Regions from separate parts of the Pseudoalteromonas lipolytica genome, predicted to be linked through region 3. Evidence: predicted binding sites of a transcription regulator. Region 3 holds the regulator's gene; each other region holds the start of a gene.
The links. Region 3 encodes NrdR, which represses ribonucleotide reductase genes. Its sites were predicted from a motif close to AAACACNANATNTNGTGTTT; they were not measured.
Positions count from the first base shown of each region.

Region 1: nrdA (class 1a ribonucleoside-diphosphate reductase subunit alpha) is a predicted target of NrdR. The motif match lies at 3,984-4,003, and genes of this name have one in related genera.
Region 2: nrdG (anaerobic ribonucleoside-triphosphate reductase activating protein) is a predicted target of NrdR. The motif match lies at 2,271-2,290, and genes of this name have one in related genera.

Region 1 covers NZ_CP032090.1:1,702,458-1,709,159, forward strand. Annotated here, with positions in the region: gene D0907_RS07725 (YaeQ family protein) at 1-129, shown strand, start outside; gene yfaE (class I ribonucleotide reductase maintenance protein YfaE) at 126-398, opposite strand; gene nrdB (class Ia ribonucleoside-diphosphate reductase subunit beta) at 398-1,528, opposite strand; gene nrdA (class 1a ribonucleoside-diphosphate reductase subunit alpha) at 1,598-3,883, opposite strand; gene D0907_RS07745 (HAD family hydrolase) at 4,273-4,944, opposite strand; gene ubiG (bifunctional 2-polyprenyl-6-hydroxyphenol methylase/3-demethylubiquinol 3-O-methyltransferase UbiG) at 4,944-5,654, opposite strand; gene gyrA (DNA topoisomerase (ATP-hydrolyzing) subunit A) at 5,831-6,702, shown strand, end outside.
Region 2 covers NZ_CP032090.1:3,093,471-3,100,172, reverse strand. Annotated here, with positions in the region: gene D0907_RS13925 (NarK family nitrate/nitrite MFS transporter) at 1-1,412, shown strand, start outside; gene mog (molybdopterin adenylyltransferase) at 1,498-2,025, opposite strand; gene nrdG (anaerobic ribonucleoside-triphosphate reductase activating protein) at 2,292-2,744, shown strand; gene nrdD (anaerobic ribonucleoside-triphosphate reductase) at 2,750-4,549, shown strand; gene D0907_RS13905 (hemerythrin domain-containing protein) at 4,583-5,164, opposite strand; gene D0907_RS13900 (S8 family peptidase) at 5,434-6,702, shown strand, end outside.
Region 3 covers NZ_CP032090.1:2,831,244-2,837,945, forward strand. Annotated here, with positions in the region: gene ribBA (bifunctional 3,4-dihydroxy-2-butanone-4-phosphate synthase/GTP cyclohydrolase II) at 1-33, opposite strand, end outside; gene D0907_RS12735 (riboflavin synthase) at 76-729, opposite strand; gene ribD (bifunctional diaminohydroxyphosphoribosylaminopyrimidine deaminase/5-amino-6-(5-phosphoribosylamino)uracil reductase RibD) at 734-1,873, opposite strand; gene nrdR (transcriptional regulator NrdR) at 1,876-2,325, opposite strand; gene glyA (serine hydroxymethyltransferase) at 2,434-3,690, opposite strand; gene D0907_RS12755 (hypothetical protein) at 3,985-4,353, shown strand; gene thrC (threonine synthase) at 4,389-5,672, opposite strand; gene thrB (homoserine kinase) at 5,691-6,617, opposite strand; gene thrA (bifunctional aspartate kinase/homoserine dehydrogenase I) at 6,627-6,702, opposite strand, start outside.

The DNA of each region.
Region 1 (6,702 bases), 1.1 Mb from region 3:
CAGTTTATTGAACAACTCGTTACTCATCTAAGTAAAAATTTGCAGTGGGATATTACTATTGATCAGCAAACGATTAGCGTGGCAGATAAACACCATTTTTACCAAACACGTGATCTTGTATGGCATTAAAGTTCAATAGTAATTTTACCGTTAGGTTTACTGCAACACAGTAATACTTCACCTGGACGCACAAAGGCAAGGGGCTCTTGATTATAACGTACGTCGCCTTCTACAAGCTGAGCACGACAAGCACCGCAATATCCTTCGCGGCATTGATAGGGTACATCTATTTTATGTTGTTCAAGGCATTCAAGGAGAGATGAACAGCCAGAGTCAAAATCTATACTCTGGCTGTCTGTTCCTGCAAGGATAACCTGTGCAGTGTGTTTAGTGCTCATTACAGATCGAAATCACCAAAGTCTGATGCATCAACTTGAGAATCGATTTGACCAACAAGGTAAGAACTTATCTCGGCTTCTTGCGGTGCAACTTGCACGTTATCAGAGACTAACCACGAATTGATCCATGGAATCGGGTTGCTCTTACTTTCAAACTGAGCAGGTAAGCCTACCGCAGTCATACGTGCATTTGTAATGTATTCAACGTATTGGCATAAAATATCTTTATTTAAGCCAATCATTGAGCCATCTTTAAACAGGTATTCAGCCCAGTCTTTTTCTTGCTCTGCGGCATCAACAAACATTTTAATTGCTTCATCTTTACATTGCGCTGCAACAATCGCCATTTCAGGATCGTCTTTACCGTCTTGCATAATGTTTAAGATGTGTTGTGTGCCTGATAAATGAAGAGCTTCATCACGCGCAATTAATTTAATGATTTTTGCATTGCCTTCCATTAGCTCGCGTTCAGCAAACGCGAATGAACATGCAAAGCTGACATAAAAACGAATTGCTTCCAGAATATTAACCGACATCATCGCAAGGTAAAGCAACTTTTTAAGGTCGAACAAGCTCACTTTAACTTCTTCACCATTAATCACATGTTTACCTTCACCGTAAAGGTTGTAAATCGAAATCATGTTGATTAATTCATCGTAATACTTAGTCACCGCATCGGCACGTTCACTGATTTTTTCGTTACTCACGATATCATCAAAAATAAGCTCAGGTGACTGCGTTACGTTACGAATAATGTGCGTGTAAGAACGGCTGTGAATTGTTTCACTAAATGCCCATGTTTCAATCCACGTTTCAAGTTCAGGAATTGACACAATTGGCAGTAAGGCAACGTTAGGCGAACGACCTTGCACACTATCAAGTAATGTTTGGTATTTTAAGTTACTTAAAAAAATGTGTTTTTCATGGTCAGGTAAAGCTTGAAAATCAAGACGGTCTTTACTTACGTCAACTTCTTCAGGACGCCAGAAGAAAGATAATTGCTTTTCAATTAGCTTCTCGAAGATAGGGTACTTTTGTTGGTCGTAACGTGACACGTTTACCGTCTGGCCGAAAAACATCGGTTCTAGTAATTGGTTATTATGGTTTCGGCTAAAAGTTGTATATGACATAGTGAATACTCAAAAAACAGTCAGGACAAAGCGGGCTAAGGAGCCCGCTTGTGTATGTTATTAATTTAATTAGATTTTACAAGCACCGCCTGCACAACCATCATCTTCCACCTCAGGTGTAAGCTCATCTTGAGCATCTGAAGCGCCATCACGGGTGTTATGATAATACAACGTTTTAACACCCAGTTTATATGCTGAAAGGAGGTCTTTTAAAAGCACCTTCATAGGTACTTTACCGCCTTCGTACTTAGATGGATCATAATTTGTATTCGCAGAGATCGTTTGGTCAACGAACTTCTGCATAATGCCCACTAATTGCAGATAACCATCGTTTGATGGGATATCCCAAAGTAGCTCATAATTGTCTTTTAGGCGCTCATACTCTGGTACTACTTGTTTCAAGATACCATCTTTACTTGCTTTAACACTGATGTGTCCACGCGGTGGCTCAATACCATTTGTTGCATTAGAGATTTGTGATGAAGTCTCTGATGGCATTAATGCCGACAATGTTGAGTTACGCATACCATGTTCTTTAATGTTTGCGCGCAGTGTATCCCAATCTAAGTGAAGAGGTTCATCACAGATTTGGTCAAGGTCGCGCTTGTACGTATCTGTTGGCATAATACCTTGCGAGTACGTTGTTTCATTAAATTTAGGGCAAGCACCACGTTCTTTAGCAAGCTCATTTGATGCTTTCATTAAATAATATTGAATTGCTTCAAATGTTTGGTGCGTTAATGCATTTGCACTACCGTCAGAATAACGTTTACCGTTTTTAGCAAGGTAGTATGCGTAGTTGATGACACCAATACCTAACGTGCGACGACCCATGGTTGCGTTTTTCGCTGCAGGGACAGGGTAGTCTTGGAAATCAAGTAAGTTATCAAGCGCACGTACTGCAAGTTCAGCAAGCTCTTCTAACTCATCAAGTGACTCAATTGCACCTAAGTTGAATGCAGAAAGTGTACACAGTGCGATTTCGCCTTCTTCGTCCATTACGTTACTAAGTGGCTTAGTCGGTAATGCAATTTCTAAACATAAGTTAGACTGACGGATCGGTGCTACCGTTGAGATAAACGGGCTATGAGTATTACAGTGGTCAACGTTTTGTAAGTAAATACGACCTGTACTAGCACGCTCTTGTGCGAACATTGAGAACAGCTCAATCGCTTTAATACGTTTTTTACGAATCGACTCATCTTGCTCGTATTTTACGTATAGCTCATCAAATTTAGCTTGGTCTTCGAAGAATGCATCGTAAAGACCCGGTACGTCTGATGGGCTGAATAAAGTAATGTAGTCGTCTTTAATTAAACGGCTGTACATTAATTTGTTGAACTGTACACCGTAATCTAGATGACGAACACGGTTGTCATCAACACCACGGTTATTTTTAAGGACTAATAAGTTTTCAACTTCTAAATGCCACAGCGGGTAGAATAGGGTTGCTGCACCACCACGGACACCGCCTTGAGAACAGCTCTTAACCGCCGTTTGGAAGTGTTTATAAAATGGAATACACCCAGTATGGTATGCTTCACCGTTACGGATTGGGCTACCTAAAGCACGAATACGGCCCGCATTAATACCAATACCTGCACGTTGTGATACGTATTTTACAATCGCAGATGATGTCGCATTAATTGAATCAAGGCTATCACCACACTCAATCAGTACACATGAACTAAATTGACGCGTAGGTGTACGCACACCAGCCATAATAGGAGTCGGCAATGAAATTTTGAATGTCGAAACCGCGTCATAAAAGCGCTTGATGTAATCAAGGCGTGTTTCTCGAGGGTAGTCAGAGAATAAGCTCGCTGCCACTAAGATATATAAAAACTGCGCGCTTTCGTAAATTTCACCCGTTACACGGTTCTGTACTAGGTATTTCCCTTCAAGCTGCTTTACAGCGGCATAGCTGAAGTTTAGATCACGGTTATGATCAATATACGCATCTAACTCGTCAATTTCTTGCTCAGTGTAATCAACGAGTAAGTGTTGATCATAACGTTTGTCTTCAACCAGTTTTGTAATGTGGTCGTATAAACGCGGCGGCTCAAATTGACCATACGCTTTCTTACGTAAATGGAATACAGCTAAACGAGCAGCAAGGTATTGATAATCAGGGGTATCTTTAGAGATCTGATCGGCTGCTGCTTTAATGATAGTTTCGTGAATGTCGTCAGTACGAATGCCATCGTAAAATTGAATATGTGATTTCAATTCAACTTGTGACACAGACACATTATTTAGACCTTCGGCGGCCCAAGCGATGACGCGATGGATCTTATCTAGATCAAGTGACTCTTTACGGCCGTCACGTTTGCTTACAGATAGCTGTTGGTTCATAGTTTTGCCTGTATTCCTTGGGAAATTATATTTTTAGTGACAAAGGTATTCTTAATTATAATTATTATTAGCACCAGCATGAGTCAATTGAATAACATTTAGCCACAATATCTGGTGTTCTTTAAAACGCAGATCACAAGATAGTGTGGTCTGCGATCATTTGCAAGGGATAGAAATGCCCCATTTTGTGGATAACTATTGGATAAACGAATTGTGTTAGTAAGCATTAACCTTTGATCATTCATTGATGATGAAATTTGTAAAAATCAACTCAAGATCTACAAAAATTATCGTTTTTAAAAATAATTTCTGACTGTTTTTTTTATCAACAAAGTTTGCTTAAAACTCAACCCAATCACAATATATGGTGTTTTAACTTAAAACTAACACTATATATGGATAAATCCATCAGTTGGAGTTTGCCAGTTAAAATCTGCGCCCCAGCTCAGTGCGGAATCCACACTTGGTATATAACCCCAAAGTGCAGTTGCACTGTACATATTGGCAGCTTTTGCTGCTTGTATGTCGCGTTCGGCATCACCTATGTATAAGCAACGCGTTGGATCAACATCGAGCATGTTTGCAGTATGAATAAGTGGCTCTGGCGATGGTTTAGCAACTGCTAAGGTATCACCACTCACGACAGCCATGGCATTAGCAAGGCTTGGGATAGCTTGCACCAATGGCTCGGTTAAAAAGCCGGGCTTATTGGTCATGATCCCCCATTTAATGCTGTTTTGCTCAAGTGAGGCGAGAAGTTGCTCTATGCCATTAAAGCACTTGCTATGAATCGCAATGTCTTCTGCATAATAGTCGAGCAGTTGCTGCCTTAATGCTAATTGTTCAACGTCGGGCCATTTATCACCAAAGCCGACCTCTAATAATGCATTGGCCCCATTTGACGCTGCTGGGCGATAAATGCTTTTATCAACAGGCGCGATATTCGCATCTGCTAATACGCGATTTAATGCGCCGCCAAGGTCATCCGCAGTATCGAGTAATGTGCCATCTAAATCAAAAATAAAGGCATCAAAAGCGATATCAGGATTACAACCAGCCATTAGGCAAGTTTCTCAAAATGAAGAATGTAATTAACACTCACATCATCATTTAAACTGTATTGCTTAGAAAACGGATTATAGCTGAGGCCTGTGCTTGCTCTTACTTTTAAGCCTGCATCTTCTGCCCATGCAATTAATTGGGCGGGTTTTATAAACTTTTTATGGTCGTGCGTGCCTTCGGGCACCATTTTTAATAACTTTTCAGCACCCACAATGGCGTATAAATACGCTTTAGGTGTTTTATTTAATGTCGAAAAGAACACATCGGCGCCAGGTTTTGCAAGCTCAGCGACCGCACGAATGATAGAAGCAGGGTCTGGCACGTGCTCTAACATTTCCATACAGGTGATTACATCAAAGCGAGCAGGGTGCTCTTTCGCAAACTCTTCAGCCGGTACTTTCATATAATCAACAGGGACACCGGTTTCTAAACTGTGTAACTTAGCAACGGTTAATGGCTCTTGACCCATATCGATGCCTGTTACTTTAGCTCCCATGCGTGCCATGCTTTCACTTAAAATGCCGCCACCACAGCCAACATCTAAGGTTTCTTTATCAAATAAGCCGCCAACTTTGTCGGCAACAAAATCCAAGCGAAGAGGATTTATTTCATGAAGAGGTTTGAACTCTCCGTCGCGGTCCCACCAACGTTCAGCGATGGCTTCAAACTTTGCAATTTCTGCATTATCTACATTTTGATGTTCGGTCATAAAAAACTTCCTCGTCAATCTGAGGCCATTATATAGGGGTAAATTAATAAATCGCAAAGATTTAGCGCCTGTAAATCTAAATTAATTGTGGTAGCATGGTCATGAAATAATAACTAAAGCTCTAAAGGCGGCGCTTTGCCTCTTTATGAGTCAATACTGAAGGAATGTGAAATCAAATGACTGATCTCGCCAATGAAATTCTGCCAGTCAATATTGAAGATGAATTAAAAAACTCCTACCTTGATTACGCAATGAGCGTAATTGTAGGACGTGCATTGCCAGACGTACGTGATGGTCTAAAACCTGTTCACCGTCGTGTTTTATTCGCAATGAACGAACTCAATAATGATTGGAATAAGCCTTACAAAAAATCAGCACGTGTTGTTGGTGATGTAATCGGTAAGTACCACCCACATGGCGACAGCGCGGTATATGACACCATCGTACGTATGGCGCAGCCTTTCTCATTACGCTATATGCTTGTTGATGGCCAAGGTAACTTTGGTTCAGTTGACGGTGACTCTGCGGCAGCAATGCGTTATACGGAAGTCCGTATGGCAAAAATGTCACATGAGCTATTAGCCGACCTCGAAAAAGAAACGGTTGATTACGTACCTAACTATGATGGTACGGAGCAAATTCCTGACGTATTACCGACGAAAGTACCTAACTTATTAGTGAATGGTTCATCGGGTATTGCGGTTGGTATGGCGACGAACATTCCGCCACATAACTTAACTGAAGTTATTAATGGGTGTTTGGCACTGATCCAAAACCCAGATATGACAATTGCTGATCTGATTGAATATATCCCAGGTCCAGATTTCCCTACAGCCGCGATCATTAATGGTAAGAAAGGCATAGAGCAAGCTTACCTAACGGGTCGTGGTAAAGTGTACATCCGCGCACGCGCAGAAATTGAAGTAGACGAAAAAACGGGTCGTGAAACGATCATCGTCCACGAAATTCCGTACCAAGTTAACAAAGCACGCTTGATTGAAAAAATCGCTGAACTTGTTAAAGACAAAAAAATTGAAGGCATTAGCGC
Region 2 (6,702 bases), 260 kb from region 3:
GTTGGCTTGCATTCTTTATCACCTTTTTTGTGTGGTTTAATTTTGCACCGTTACTACAGGCTGTAAAAACCACCTTGGGATTAAGTACAGAGCAAGTAAAAACACTACTGATCTTGAACGTGGCTTTGACCATTCCTGCCCGCGTGATTATTGGCATGCTAACCGATAAATATGGGCCAAGGTTAGTCTATTCATGTTTGCTGATTGTCAGCGCAGTACCTTGTTTAATGTTTGCTTTTGCTGATAGCTTTTTGCAAGCTGCCATTGCTCGTTTTTTACTTGGGTTTATCGGCGCAGGCTTTGTTATTGGTATCCGCATGGTGTCTGAGTGGTTCCCTCATCACGAATTAGGCACCGCAGAAGGTGTGTATGGTGGCTGGGGTAACTTTGGTTCCGCTGCTGCGGCTTTTTCACTGCCTACGTTGGCATTAATTTTTGGCGGCGATGATGGTTGGCGTTATGCAATTGGTATTACGGGTATAATGAGCTTTGTTTATGGTTTTATTTATTATTTTAATGTAACCAATACACCTAAAGGCTCGACGTACTTTCGCCCTAAAAATTTAGGGGCGATGGAAGTCACTTCTAAAGGCGATTTTTTCTTACTCCTAATCATGAAAATCCCTATGTATGCAGCAATGGCATTACTGGCTTGGAAACTCTCACCCAATGGTGTTGGGATGATTGAAGCAAATGTCGTACACCTTATTTATGGTGGGTTAGTGCTGTTGTACTTGTTTGAAGTTAAAAAAGTGTGGAACGTAAATAAAACGGTATTTGAGCAAGAAGTACCTGAGTTACATCGCTATAGTTTTAAGCAAGTAGCTGTGCTGGATATTTTGTATTTTACAAATTTTGGTTCTGAGCTTGCTGTGGTGTCAATGCTACCGCTATTTTTTGCTGAGACCTTCTCGCTCGACCCTGTTATGGCAGGGATGGTGGCCGGTGCGTATGCATTTATGAACTTAATGTCACGCCCAGCAGGTGGGTTTATTTCAGATAAGTTTGGTCGCCGTACAACGTTACTTATTTTAACCGCCGGTTTAGCCGCAGGTTATCTGTTAATGGGCATGGTTAATTCGCAGTGGCCATTATGGTTAGCAGTTGCAACAGCCATGGCGTGTTCTTTCTTTGTTCAATCAGGTGAGGGTGCTGTGTTTGCGGTCGTGCCATTAATTAAACGTCGCTTAACAGGTCAAATTGCAGGGATGACAGGGGCATATGGTAACGTTGGGGCAGTTACATTTTTAACTGTGTTATCGTTCGTTGATTATGCAACTTTCTTTTATGTTATCGCCGGTACGGCAATGATTGGCTTTGTTACTTTGTTCTTTATGGATGAACCGCGAGGTCAAATTGCTGAAGTACGCGAAGACGGGACTGTTGAACTGATTGATGTATCACACAAATAAATCTTAATACGATAGAAAAGCCAGCTTAAGCTGGCTTTTTTCGTTATTAACTAAGGGGATGTTTTAACGTTATGACAAACCTTATTTATGACTTAGGTCTAAATACTTGAACCACAGATTCATCACATTCTAAGTAAGGCCCTTCAAGTAAATCAATACAATAAGGCACCGCAGGAAATACGGCATCAAGACATTGACGAATCGCTTTGGGTTTGCCCGGTAAGTTAATAATTAATGAGCGGTCTCTTATCCCCGCTGTTTGTCGAGAGAGTATAGCCGTTGGCACGTATTTTAAGCTTTCAGTACGCATTAACTCACCAAATCCTGGCATCATTTTGTCACACACCGCTTCTGTGGCTTCGGGGGTTATGTCTCGTTTGGCGGGACCCGTTCCACCTGTGGTAATGATTAAAGCGCATTGTTCTTGATCGGCAAGCTCGCATAATGCCGCTTCAATTAAATGTTGCTCGTCTTCGACTAATCGATAGCATGCCTGCCATGGCGAACTTAAATAGTCATTTAATGTATCGGTGATAGCGGGTCCCGATAAGTCATCGTACTGGCCTCGGCTTGCGCGATCACTAACAGTCAAAATTCCAATTTTCGCAGTCATTTTCATCTCTTTACAATTCATTTATTCGCACTCTAGCAAAGTGATGGGTAAAGGTAACTCCTCCAAAGTAGGTAGAGGTGTCTGGGTGGCGCTCCGTTTCGCTGCATTTTATTTTTGACAGGAGCGGGGTTTTGATTGGCTACCCATTTTGTTCTTTTGGCAGAACTAAGCTGCTTTGATCTAGATCAAGTTTTAAACTGGCTTAAAACGGTGTTGGTACTATATATTGATAATATTGAAATCTAAAACACAATATGTAGTGGTTTATGTTTAATGTATTAGAACCCCAAGTTTGCTTTCAAGAAGTCCCCGGACACATTGCGTTAGGCTTTGTATGCACGGGGTGCCCCTTGCGCTGTCCTGGGTGTCATAGCGTTGATACATGGGATCCAAAGCATGGTGAGCGGTTAACATCGCAACGCTTTCTAGGGTTACTTGAGCGCTATAAGCACTTGATGACTTGTGTGGTGTTTTTTGGCGGAGAATGGCAGGAAGGTGATTTAGTTTATTTTTTAAAGTTAGCAACGCAGCAAGGCTTAGCAACGTGTTTGTATACCGGGCTTGAGGATGTGTCGGAGCAATTAAAAGCACAGCTGACTTATGTAAAAACGGGCCGTTATGTCGCTGAATTAGGTGGCCTGGCGAGCCATTTAACTAATCAACGATTTATTGAAATTGCTTCGGGTAAGGTACTTAACTCATTATTTTTAAAAGGATAACAAAAATGTCTATGCTGAATTGTGAACAATTAAAAGAAAAAATGCGTTTCATCGAAAACTATACACAGGCCAAGAATGCGGCCGATGGTTCTAAAGTGGATGCGAATGCAAATGTGACATTAAAAAATATAGCGACGCTAGAATCAGAAATAATGAAAGACTTTTTCATTCACGTTAATCGCACTCAGGTGAGCAATAAAATAACCGCGCTTTTCGGCGAGTCATTGGGCAAAGAGTACCTTCGACAAATTGAGAACCATGAAATTTATGTGCATGATGAAACGAGCTTAAAGCCTTACTGTACTTCTATCACCATGTATCCATTTTTATTGGATGGGCTAACCAAATTAGGGGGAGAGTCTAAGGCACCTAAGCATTTAGAATCGTTCTGCGGCAGTTTTGTGAATCTTGTTTTTGCAATTAGCGCGCAGTTTGCAGGGGCTGTCGCGACGGTCGAATTTTTAATGTATTTTGATTACTTTGCGCGTAAGGATTACGGCGATGATTATTTAGTTACTCACTATAAACAGATAGAAAATCACTTACAGCACGTCGTGTACGCTTTAAATCAACCCGCTGCTGCACGAGGTTATCAAAGCGTATTTTGGAATATCTCGTTGTACGATAGTGCATACTTTGAGGCTATGTTTGGTCATTTTGTGTTTCCTGATATGACGGCTCCCGATTGGTCGTCTTTAAAGGCACTGCAAAGCATGTTTTTAAATTGGTTTAACCAAGAGCGAAACAAAGCTGTTTTAACATTCCCTGTTGTCACCGCTGCCATGCTAGTAGAAGACAATGAACCTAAAGATAAAGAATTTGCATTGATGTGTGCCGAAAACTTAAGTCAAGGCGGCTCATTTTTTGTTTATCAATCAACCGATGCTGATTCATTAGCCTCATGCTGTCGACTTCGTAATGAAATTAGCGATCATAGTTTTTCGTATAGTTTAGGCGCGGGGGGCGTTTCGACGGGCTCTATCAATGTTATTACACTCAATATGAATCGATTGGTGCAAGATGGCAGAGACCTAGCAACAGAAATAAGAAAAATACATGCTTATCAAATCGCGTATCGCACCTTAATGGAAGAGTACCAGCAAGCGGGCATGCTACCGGTGTACGACGCAGGGTTTATTTCCTTTAACAAGCAATTTTTAACCATTGGTATTAATGGCATGGTTGAAGCCGCAGAGTATTTAGGTATTCAAGTGGGGGTTAATGATGCGTATAAAGAATGGGTGAAAAGTCAGTTAGAAGTGATTTATAAAGAGAATCGCTTAGCAACAAAAGAGACCGGCTTTTTATTTAACACTGAGTTTGTTCCTGCTGAAAATTTAGGGATAAAAAATGCCAAATGGGATAGCGAAGATGGCTACTTCACGCCAAGAGAATGCTACAACAGTTATTTCTATTTAGTAGAAGACACAACACTAAATCACCTTGATAAGTTTATATTGCATGGTAAATCGATGACAGAGTTTTTAGATGGTGGCTCAGCACTGCATTTGAATTTAGAAGAGCATTTAGACACTGAGCAATATATGCAGTTATTTAATGTGGCAGCGCGAACGGGGTGCAATTATTTTTGCATTAATGTGAGGATCACCATTTGTAATCACTGTGAGTATATCGATAAGCGCTCAAGGCAATCATGCTCACAGTGTGGTTCAACAGATATTGATTATGGCACACGCGTGATTGGCTACTTAAAAAGAGTGTCGTCATTTAGTCATGGCCGACGCAAAGAGCACAAATTGCGACATTACCAATGCACAAAAGTACAACAATCAGCGTTAGCCTAACAATGTAAAGGGGCGTCTATTGCCCCTTTTGCCTTAACCTTGCATAAAAAGAATATTATTTTCTAAATGAATGTGCTCGTTTAAATCGTTGTAGAGCTCATGTATTTTGGCATAAAGACGCTGCCAGTCTTCATCAGCATCGTGCGGAGGAGTAAACTTATTGGTGAGTGTGGTTAATTTTTCGAGTGCCTTCTCGTGCTCTAAGTGTTCTGCTTCCATCACACTAATAGGACCCGATGGATAATAACCTTTCATGATCATTGGGAATAAAATGGCCTCTTCTTTCATCATATGTTCTTCAAGTTCATATTTCATTTGCGATAAATGAGATTCCAGATGATGAGGGTAGTCACAATGATCAGTATTTTTTAATTTCACTGCTTTGGTTAATTGGATCAATTGTTGAAATTGCATTCTGTGCTTTTCATGAAAATTATCGATGATATGCGCAATGAGCTTGATGGGCGATTGTGCCTCCCAGTTTATGTTACTGCCTGAAATAGCTTGTCCAATATGAGTGTGTTGCTTGGTGGTTGAGTTATCCTCATTGACAAGGTCAATAGCATTAGCGCTTTCGCTCGCTATATCATTTGATGTTTCTGTACGAGCAGACATTCTCAATCCTTACTTTTAAATGACGAATGGTTTAATCAATCTAGTTGAAACATAGGACGAAAGATATTCCTCAAAGGGGATAGAAAACGCTTAACCTTTACTAGGTAGTGCCCGTAAAAATTCATTTAATACCTTACCTAATAGGGGATTTCCCTCATGCCATGTAGGGATTGATCCTGATAGCTGCCAACTTCATTCGGCTATTTAATTAGAAATGTAAATAAAACATTAACCATTTTAGGCGTCAATTCACGCAAGGTAGGTGTCAGATGAAACTATTAATGAAAAATATGGCGGTTGGTTTAACGCTTGCAGGATTCAGTTTAAACGCAGCGGCAGCCGCAGTGATAGGCTCTCAATTAGAGCAACAGCTTAAAACTATGTCGCTCACAGACAAAGCGATGGTGGTTGTAAGTTACGAGCAAATGGAAGCACTTAAAGCCACACAAATAAGTAAGTTAATTAATCTAGGTATCACACAAAGTGTGCAATTTAAGTCATTACCAATGATTGGTGTTGTTGCATCACCTACACAAATTAAAAAGTTAGCAGCAATGGAAGGGGTTCGCTCTATTTTTGCAAATAGACCTTTAACTTATTACAACCTAGAAGCGCGAGAAATTACGGGGGTTGAAAAGCTTCAATCAGACGAATTCACGGCTAATAATGGGATGACGTTCACAGGTAAGGGCGTCACCGTTCTTGTCAATGATTCTGGCATTGATGCGTCACTCGCTGATTTAGAGTATGGCGCTAAAGTCATTGAAAACGTGCAAGGGATTACTCATGCCAGTGCTATTTCAATTACTGGTGCAAGTGGTGTGTGGATTGAAGGCCAACTTAACACCGATTTAAATGTAGGTCATGGCACACACTGTGCGGGCACTGTGGCTGGTTGGGGAAGCCATTCTGATGGTAAGTACCAAGGTGCAGCACCGGGTGCTGATTTAATTGGTTATGGTTCTGGCGCAGGTATTTCTATTTTGGATGCTCTGGGTGGTTATGACTATGCCATTACCCATATTTGGGATTTTAATTCGCCGATTCGTATCATGAGTAACTCATGGGGAAGCAGTGGTAAGTTTGAAAGCCATGATCCTATTTCATTGGCATCTTATAAAGCTTACAAGTTGGGTATGTTATCAGTGTTTGCTGCGGGTAATTCAGGTTCAGGCGAAGATACTCACAACCCATATGCACAAATTCCATGGGGAATGTCGGTGGGTGCAGGCACAAAGCAAGGTGATTTAATTGATTTTTCATCACGGGGTAAAAGTGGTGAACAAGGCACCTTTACTATGCCAGACGGCAGTGAGTGGCAGTATAAAAATGAAATAACAATAGTCGCACCGGGAGTGGATATTATTTCGACACGCGCAAAAACGAACATCGTGTCGAACGGCGGTGCAGATGACATTGACGCAATTGAAGCTGAATACTTACCTTATTACACAATGATTTCAGGCACGTCAATGGCCACCCCCCATGTTGCGGGTGTGGCTGCGCTGATGCTGGAAGCAAACCCCGACTTAACACCG
Region 3 (6,702 bases):
ATCGATAATTTCTTGCGCGCTGTGTAAATTCATAATGTGCCCATGAGAGTATGATTAATAATGACGTATCTTCGCTTATTTAATAAAACCAGCTTGCGCTAACAAGCTCATAGATATGTCTGAACGGGAAGGTTGTTCAGCCCCTTTGATCAGGCGCTCTAAGTAGCGAGCAATTTGATCAACTTCTAAGTTAACCTGCGTGCCCACTTGAAATTCTGCAATCGTCGTTTGCTCAGCGGTGTGTGGAACAATGGTCAGCTTGAAGCGATTTTGCTCGACCTCATTCACCGTTAAACTAATTCCATCTATACATACCGACCCTTTATACGGAATGTATTTCATTAAATTATGGTCGGTACTTAGCCAGTACTCTGTTGCTCTGGCATTGGCGGTAATGCTTTCAACTGTCGCGATGCCATCAACATGGCCTGACACTAAATGCCCACCAAGGCGAGAAATTGGCTGCATAGCCTTTTCTAGATTCACGGTTTGGCCTTTTTTATAGTGCGCAAACCCTGTCAGGCTAATGGTTTCATTTGATAAATCAGCACTGAAGCCATCGCTATGTTTAGTAACCACTGTTAAGCACACACCATTTGTTGCAATACTGTCGCCTAATTTTACGTCTTTCATATCCAAATCATTACTTTGAATACGAATAGCGAGATCACCTTGTTTTTGTGTTAATTCAACAATTTTACCTGTTGCTTCAATTATTCCAGTAAACATAATGCTACTCTTTATCTTCAGTGTGTGTGGCTTGCTTTGCTTTGTACGCTGTTAAGCGGATATCGTCGCCAATTATCTGTGTGTCGGTAAACGTTAATTGAGTGACATCACCCATGGCTGTTACTTCTGCAAAGTTTAGTAAGCTTTTGCCCATATCACCTATTAACTTTGGGGCAATATAAACAATGTATTCGTCAATTAGGTCTTGCTGTGCAAAAGCGCCCGCTAAGGTTGCTCCTGCTTCAAGCCAAATATGATTAAATTGTAATTCGGCTAACCGTGCTAAAACGGCCGATAAATCAACTTTATTTTTGTTAGCTGCCACCACTTCGTGTTTTACAAAATGTGGCCATTGCTGCTGATTATCAAGCTGTGTTGTGAAAATAATCACCGGACTCTCAATACTAAATAAAGCGAGATCTGGGGTGAGTCTGTTTTGCGAATCGATAATCACACGTGTTGGCTGACGTATCGGCAATGATGTTGGCATTGCAAATGGCAGCTCTTCAGTACGCACATTTAATTTGGCGTTATCACTGATAACGGTATCTGCACCACTCAAAATTGCGCAGCTTTGTGCGCGAAATGCTTGAACGTCTTGGCGTGCTTGCGGACCCGTGATCCATTTACTTTGGCCGTTATTAAGTGCCGTTTTTCCATCTAAACTACAGGCCATTTTACAGGTAACAAAAGGCAACCCTGTTTCCATTCGCTTCAAAAAGCCTTTGTTTAAATCGCGCGCCTGTTGCTCAAGTAACCCAGAGGCAACGTCAATACCTGCATCAGCCAATATTTGTAAGCCACGGCCACTGACTGCTGGATTTGGGTCTACCATTGCAGCAATCACTTTACTCACACCGGCCGCTTTTAGACCTTCAGCACAGGGCGGAGTACGACCATAATGACTGCAAGGTTCAAGCGTCACATAGGCTGTTGCCCCTTTGGCATTATCGCCAGCAACGGCCAGTGCATTCACCTCGGCATGACCCTGCCCGGCAAGTTGATGAAAACCCTCACCAACTATATGGCCGTCTTTAACAAGTACACAACCCACATTAGGGTTTGGCGTCGTGGTAAAACGGCCCTGTTTGGCAAGCTCAATAGCGCGTGCCATATAAATGCTATCAAGTTCAGTGAACGACATGCTTAATCACCTAAACGGGCAATTTCTTCGCCAAACTCACGAATATCTTCAAATGAGCGATATACTGAGGCAAACCTAACATAAGCTACTTTATCAAGCTTTTTGAGCGATTCCATAATACACTCGCCGATTAAATGGCTTGAGATTTCACGCTCTCCGGTGGCACGTAGCTGTGATTTAATCACGTTGACGACTTCTTCGATTTGCTCTGTACTCACTGGGCGTTTTTCTAATGCGCGGTGCAGACCATTTAATAATTTGTCTTCGTTAAAAGGTTCTCGACTACCGTCTTGCTTTATCACCCTTGGCATAACAAGTTCAGCACCTTCAAAGGTGGTAAAACGCTCGTGACATTCGTTGCATTCGCGACGGCGTCTAACTTGGTGACCACCGCCAACAAGTCGTGAATCGATTACTTTAGTATCTTTTGCTGTGCAAAAAGGGCAATGCATAAGGTTAAACTTCCGTTTATAAAAAACAAAAAAAGACCGCTTAGTAAGCGGCCTTTATAATAGCAAAAAACAACACTATTGTTATCTTAATTACGGTTTAACCAGCAATTAAGCGTAAACAGGTAGTTTTTTACAGATTGCTTTAACTTTCTCTTTTACTTCTGCTTGTACTGATGCATCGTTGATGTTGTCTAGTACGTCACAGATCCAGCCAGCAAGTTCTTTAGACTCAGCTTCTTTGAAACCACGGCGCGTAATTGCCGGAGAACCAATACGAAGACCCGACGTTACAAACGGTGAACGTGGGTCATTTGGTACTGAGTTTTTGTTTACTGTGATGTTTGCATTACCAAGGGCAGCGTCAGCATCTTTACCTGTGATATCTTTATCAATTAGGTCTAGAAGGAATAAGTGGTTGTCTGTTTTACCAGAAACAACTTTATAGCCACGCTCTTGTAACACTTCAACCATTGCTTGTGCGTTTTTAACCACTTGCGCTTGGTATGTTTTGAATTCAGGCTGTAATGCTTCTTTAAACGCAACCGCTTTAGCAGCGATGATGTGACATAAAGGACCACCTTGGCCACCCGGGAATACGGCGCTGTTAAGCTTTTTATAGATCTCTTCATCACCACACGCAGAAACAATTAGACCGCCACGAGGACCCGCTAATGTTTTATGAGTTGTTGTTGTAACAACATGCGCGTGAGGGATTGGGCTTGGGTATACGCCAGCCGCAATAAGACCTGCAACGTGTGCCATATCTACGAATAAGTACGCATCCACTTTATCAGCGATTTCACGGAACTTAGCCCAATCAACGATACCTGAGTATGCAGAGAAACCCGCAATGATCATTTTTGGTTTGTGCTCTAGTGCTAGTGCTTCAACTTGAGCGTAATCAATTTCGCCCGTTTCTTCATTTAGGCCATATTGAATTGCGTTGTACGTTTTACCAGAAAAGTTAACGTGTGAACCATGCGTTAAGTGGCCACCATGAGCTAAGCTCATACCTAGTACGGTGTCATGTGGCTGAAGAAGCGCTTGGAAAACAGCCGCATTAGCTTGTGAACCAGCGTGCGGTTGTACGTTTGCGTAGTCTGTGCCGAATAACTCGTTTGCACGGTCAATTGCTAATTGTTCAACAACGTCAACGTGCTCACAACCGCCATAGTAACGTTTGCCTGGATAACCTTCAGCATATTTGTTTGTAAGCTGAGAACCCTGTGCTTCTAGCACGCGTGGGCTACAGTAGTTTTCAGACGCGATCAGTTCGATGTGCTCTTCTTGACGAGCCGTCTCTTTAGTGATGGCTGCAAATAACTCTGGATCGAAATCCGAAATATTCATGCTACGTTCTAACATGGGGTCTCCTAAGGCAACGTGTATGGTGTTTTTTTGAAGGCTATATTGTACGCTGAAAACGCACATTTGCCTATCGTGTAAAGATGAACATATTTAAACAGGGATTGAATTTATTTCACAGTGTTTTAATAATGATATTTTTTTATTGATACATAACGAAAATTTATGAATTTAAAATATTACATAGGTTTTTAAAATGTCATTTGCATAAAAAATAGCACACAGGCATTGCTTTTTACTATTTTCAAACTACCCTAATAGTCTTAATAAATATCAAGGATGGTATAAAATCTCATGTTAGCAAAACCTCTTTACGAAGCCGCCCCCTATGGCTACTTTATCCTCGGCATCAGTTGCATCACATTAGCGAATAATGTGGTGCCTACAGTCATTGGTATCGTACTCTTTTTACTGGGTGCAAATATTTGGCGAATGCGCTCAAATGCAAGACGCACAGATCATTCGAGTCAACGAGTAAATCAAAGAAAGCTCTATTATTACTATGAATTTAAACCATTTATTGTTTTTATTGCGGCATATACCTTGATCCAATGGACACAAAATGAACTTGTTTCAGTGATTGGCGTGTTACTGTGTATTACCGCTGTGGTGATTCTTGTGATGCGGATTTTAAACCGGCATAGTCATTCAATATTGCATTAAAAAAGAGCGGCTTAGCCGCTCTTTTTTATGGTTTTTTACGCCAGTTTTTTTAACAGCTCAGTACGCAAAAGCTGGTAATCACACACAATATCTTCTGCAAGACATTGCTTTGCTAACGCATCTGCTAAAGGCTTTGGCATCGGTAACTCAATCTCGAGTATTTCTTCCACGCTTTCTTTAAATTTAGCGGGGTGTGCCGTCGCTAAAAAGATACCCGCACTGCCCGGTGCAATGTTTTCTTTTAAGCCTTGGTATGCAATCGCAGTATGAGGCTCTGCAACATACCCTGTTTGATGAATTTTTTTCATCACCTCTTTGGTTGTCTCTTCATCGACACAGCTTGAATAAAAGTCATCATAACTAAACCATGCATTATCTAACATGTGCTGAACACGCGGCCAATTGTTTGGTTTACTCACATCCATCGCGTTCGATAACGATTCAATCGTTGCGTTAGGAGCCCACTCTTTATTTTGCAAGAAACGAGGCACCGTATCGTTTTGGTTGGTTGTTGCACTAAGTTTTGCCACTGGCATCCCTAGTACAGCGCCAATCATCGCAGCACACACGTTACCAAAGTTTCCACTTGGTACAGAGATATGCGCTTTAGCACGTTGCGCTTTTGGCAATTGTGCTATTGCTTCAAAGTAGTAACACACCTGTGCAACTAAACGGCTGATGTTGATTGAATTCGCTGAGTTTAACCCTAGCTTTTCTTTTACTTCATCATCGAGAAACGCTTGTTTTACCATGCTTTGGCAATCATCAAAGCTGCCATCAACCGCATAGCAATGAATGTTGTTGCCTAACGTAGTGAATAGTTTTTGCTGTGCTAGCGAAATTTTGCCTTTCGGATATAGAATAACCACATCAATATTCGGTTTGTTGTAAAAGGCATGCGCAACCGCAGCACCTGTGTCACCCGACGTTGCGGTTAGAATGGTAACTTTTTCTCCTTGGCTAAATTGTGCAAGACACTCTGCCATGAAACGCCCACCAAAATCTTTAAACGCTAATGTTGGCCCGTGAAAAAGCTCTAAACAGTAAATATCCTTTTCGACTTCAACAAGTTTTACATCAAAGTTAAACGCATTTTGTACCATCTCAGCAACGGTGTCTGCGGGTAATTCATCCCCAATCAAATGGGATAAGATTTTGCTACTGCGAGTAACAAAGTCCAAATCTAATAAAGCATCAATATCAGCAATAGGCGCCAAGCTATCTGGAAAGAAAACGCCTTGGTTACGACCCAAACCCGTTTTTACAGCTTCAATAAACGACACCTGTTGTGTTGCATCTTTTAAATTATGTAATTGCATTGTAGTTCCTTAAATTCTTTATAGCTGTCGTGTGCCAAGCTGATCAAGCTGGCAAATATGGCAAAAACCATGTTCATTAATGTAATTATCATTAAGCCACGCTGCGCATTGCTTAGCGGCTTCTAGACTTTTACACACTGTAAAAAGAGTCGGTCCAGCACCCGAAATACTCACAATCTCAGCGCCAAGTTCTGGTAAAGCATGCTTCGCCTCGCTAAACCCGTTTATAAGTGGCGCTCGGTGTGGCTCAGCAATTTCATCACGCATAATTGATAAGGCATCATCAAAACGCCCCGTCAGTAACAAGCTACTAAATGCAGACAATCTTTGTGCGAACTCGACACTGTCATGCATTGATAGTTGCGTGGGTAAAACCGAGCGAGCTTTTGCCGTATTAAGAGAAAAGCCAGGAAAAGCTGCCACGTAATACCAGCGCTCATCAACCGGTAACGCAATGGATTTATTGGGAATAAGATCGCCTGTTAACTGTAAACCACCTAGGTAACATGGCGTGATGTTATCGTAATGACGACCACCACTCACAATCGCCTCAAAATCAGCCATAAGTTCAATCAACTGCTCTTGCGATAAGTCAGTTTTAGCAAACTGATCAAGCGCAGCAAATGTGGCAACCACCGAGCATGCACTTGAACCAAGCCCAGAACCGATTGGTAAGTTCTTTTTAAGCTCTAGTTTCACGGTGGGCATGGCCGGTGCAACATGCGCTTTAAAATGAATAAGGCACTGATAGGCAAGATTTTCTTCTGCGTTAGCTGGTAACTTACTTGCATACTCTCCTGAGCACACAAATGTGTCTTGCTCAGCTGCAGATACCTCAACCACATCACCAAGTAGGCTGCCATCAATAGGTGCCAATGCGGCACCTAAAGCATCAAATCCAACCGCAAAGTTACCGATAGAAGCCGGTGCGTAAATACGGATCATAACCTTCTCCTAGCGTGATAATGTTTTTAAGATATCAGCAAATACACCTGCGGCAGTCACTTCTGCACCCGCACCATAGCCACGG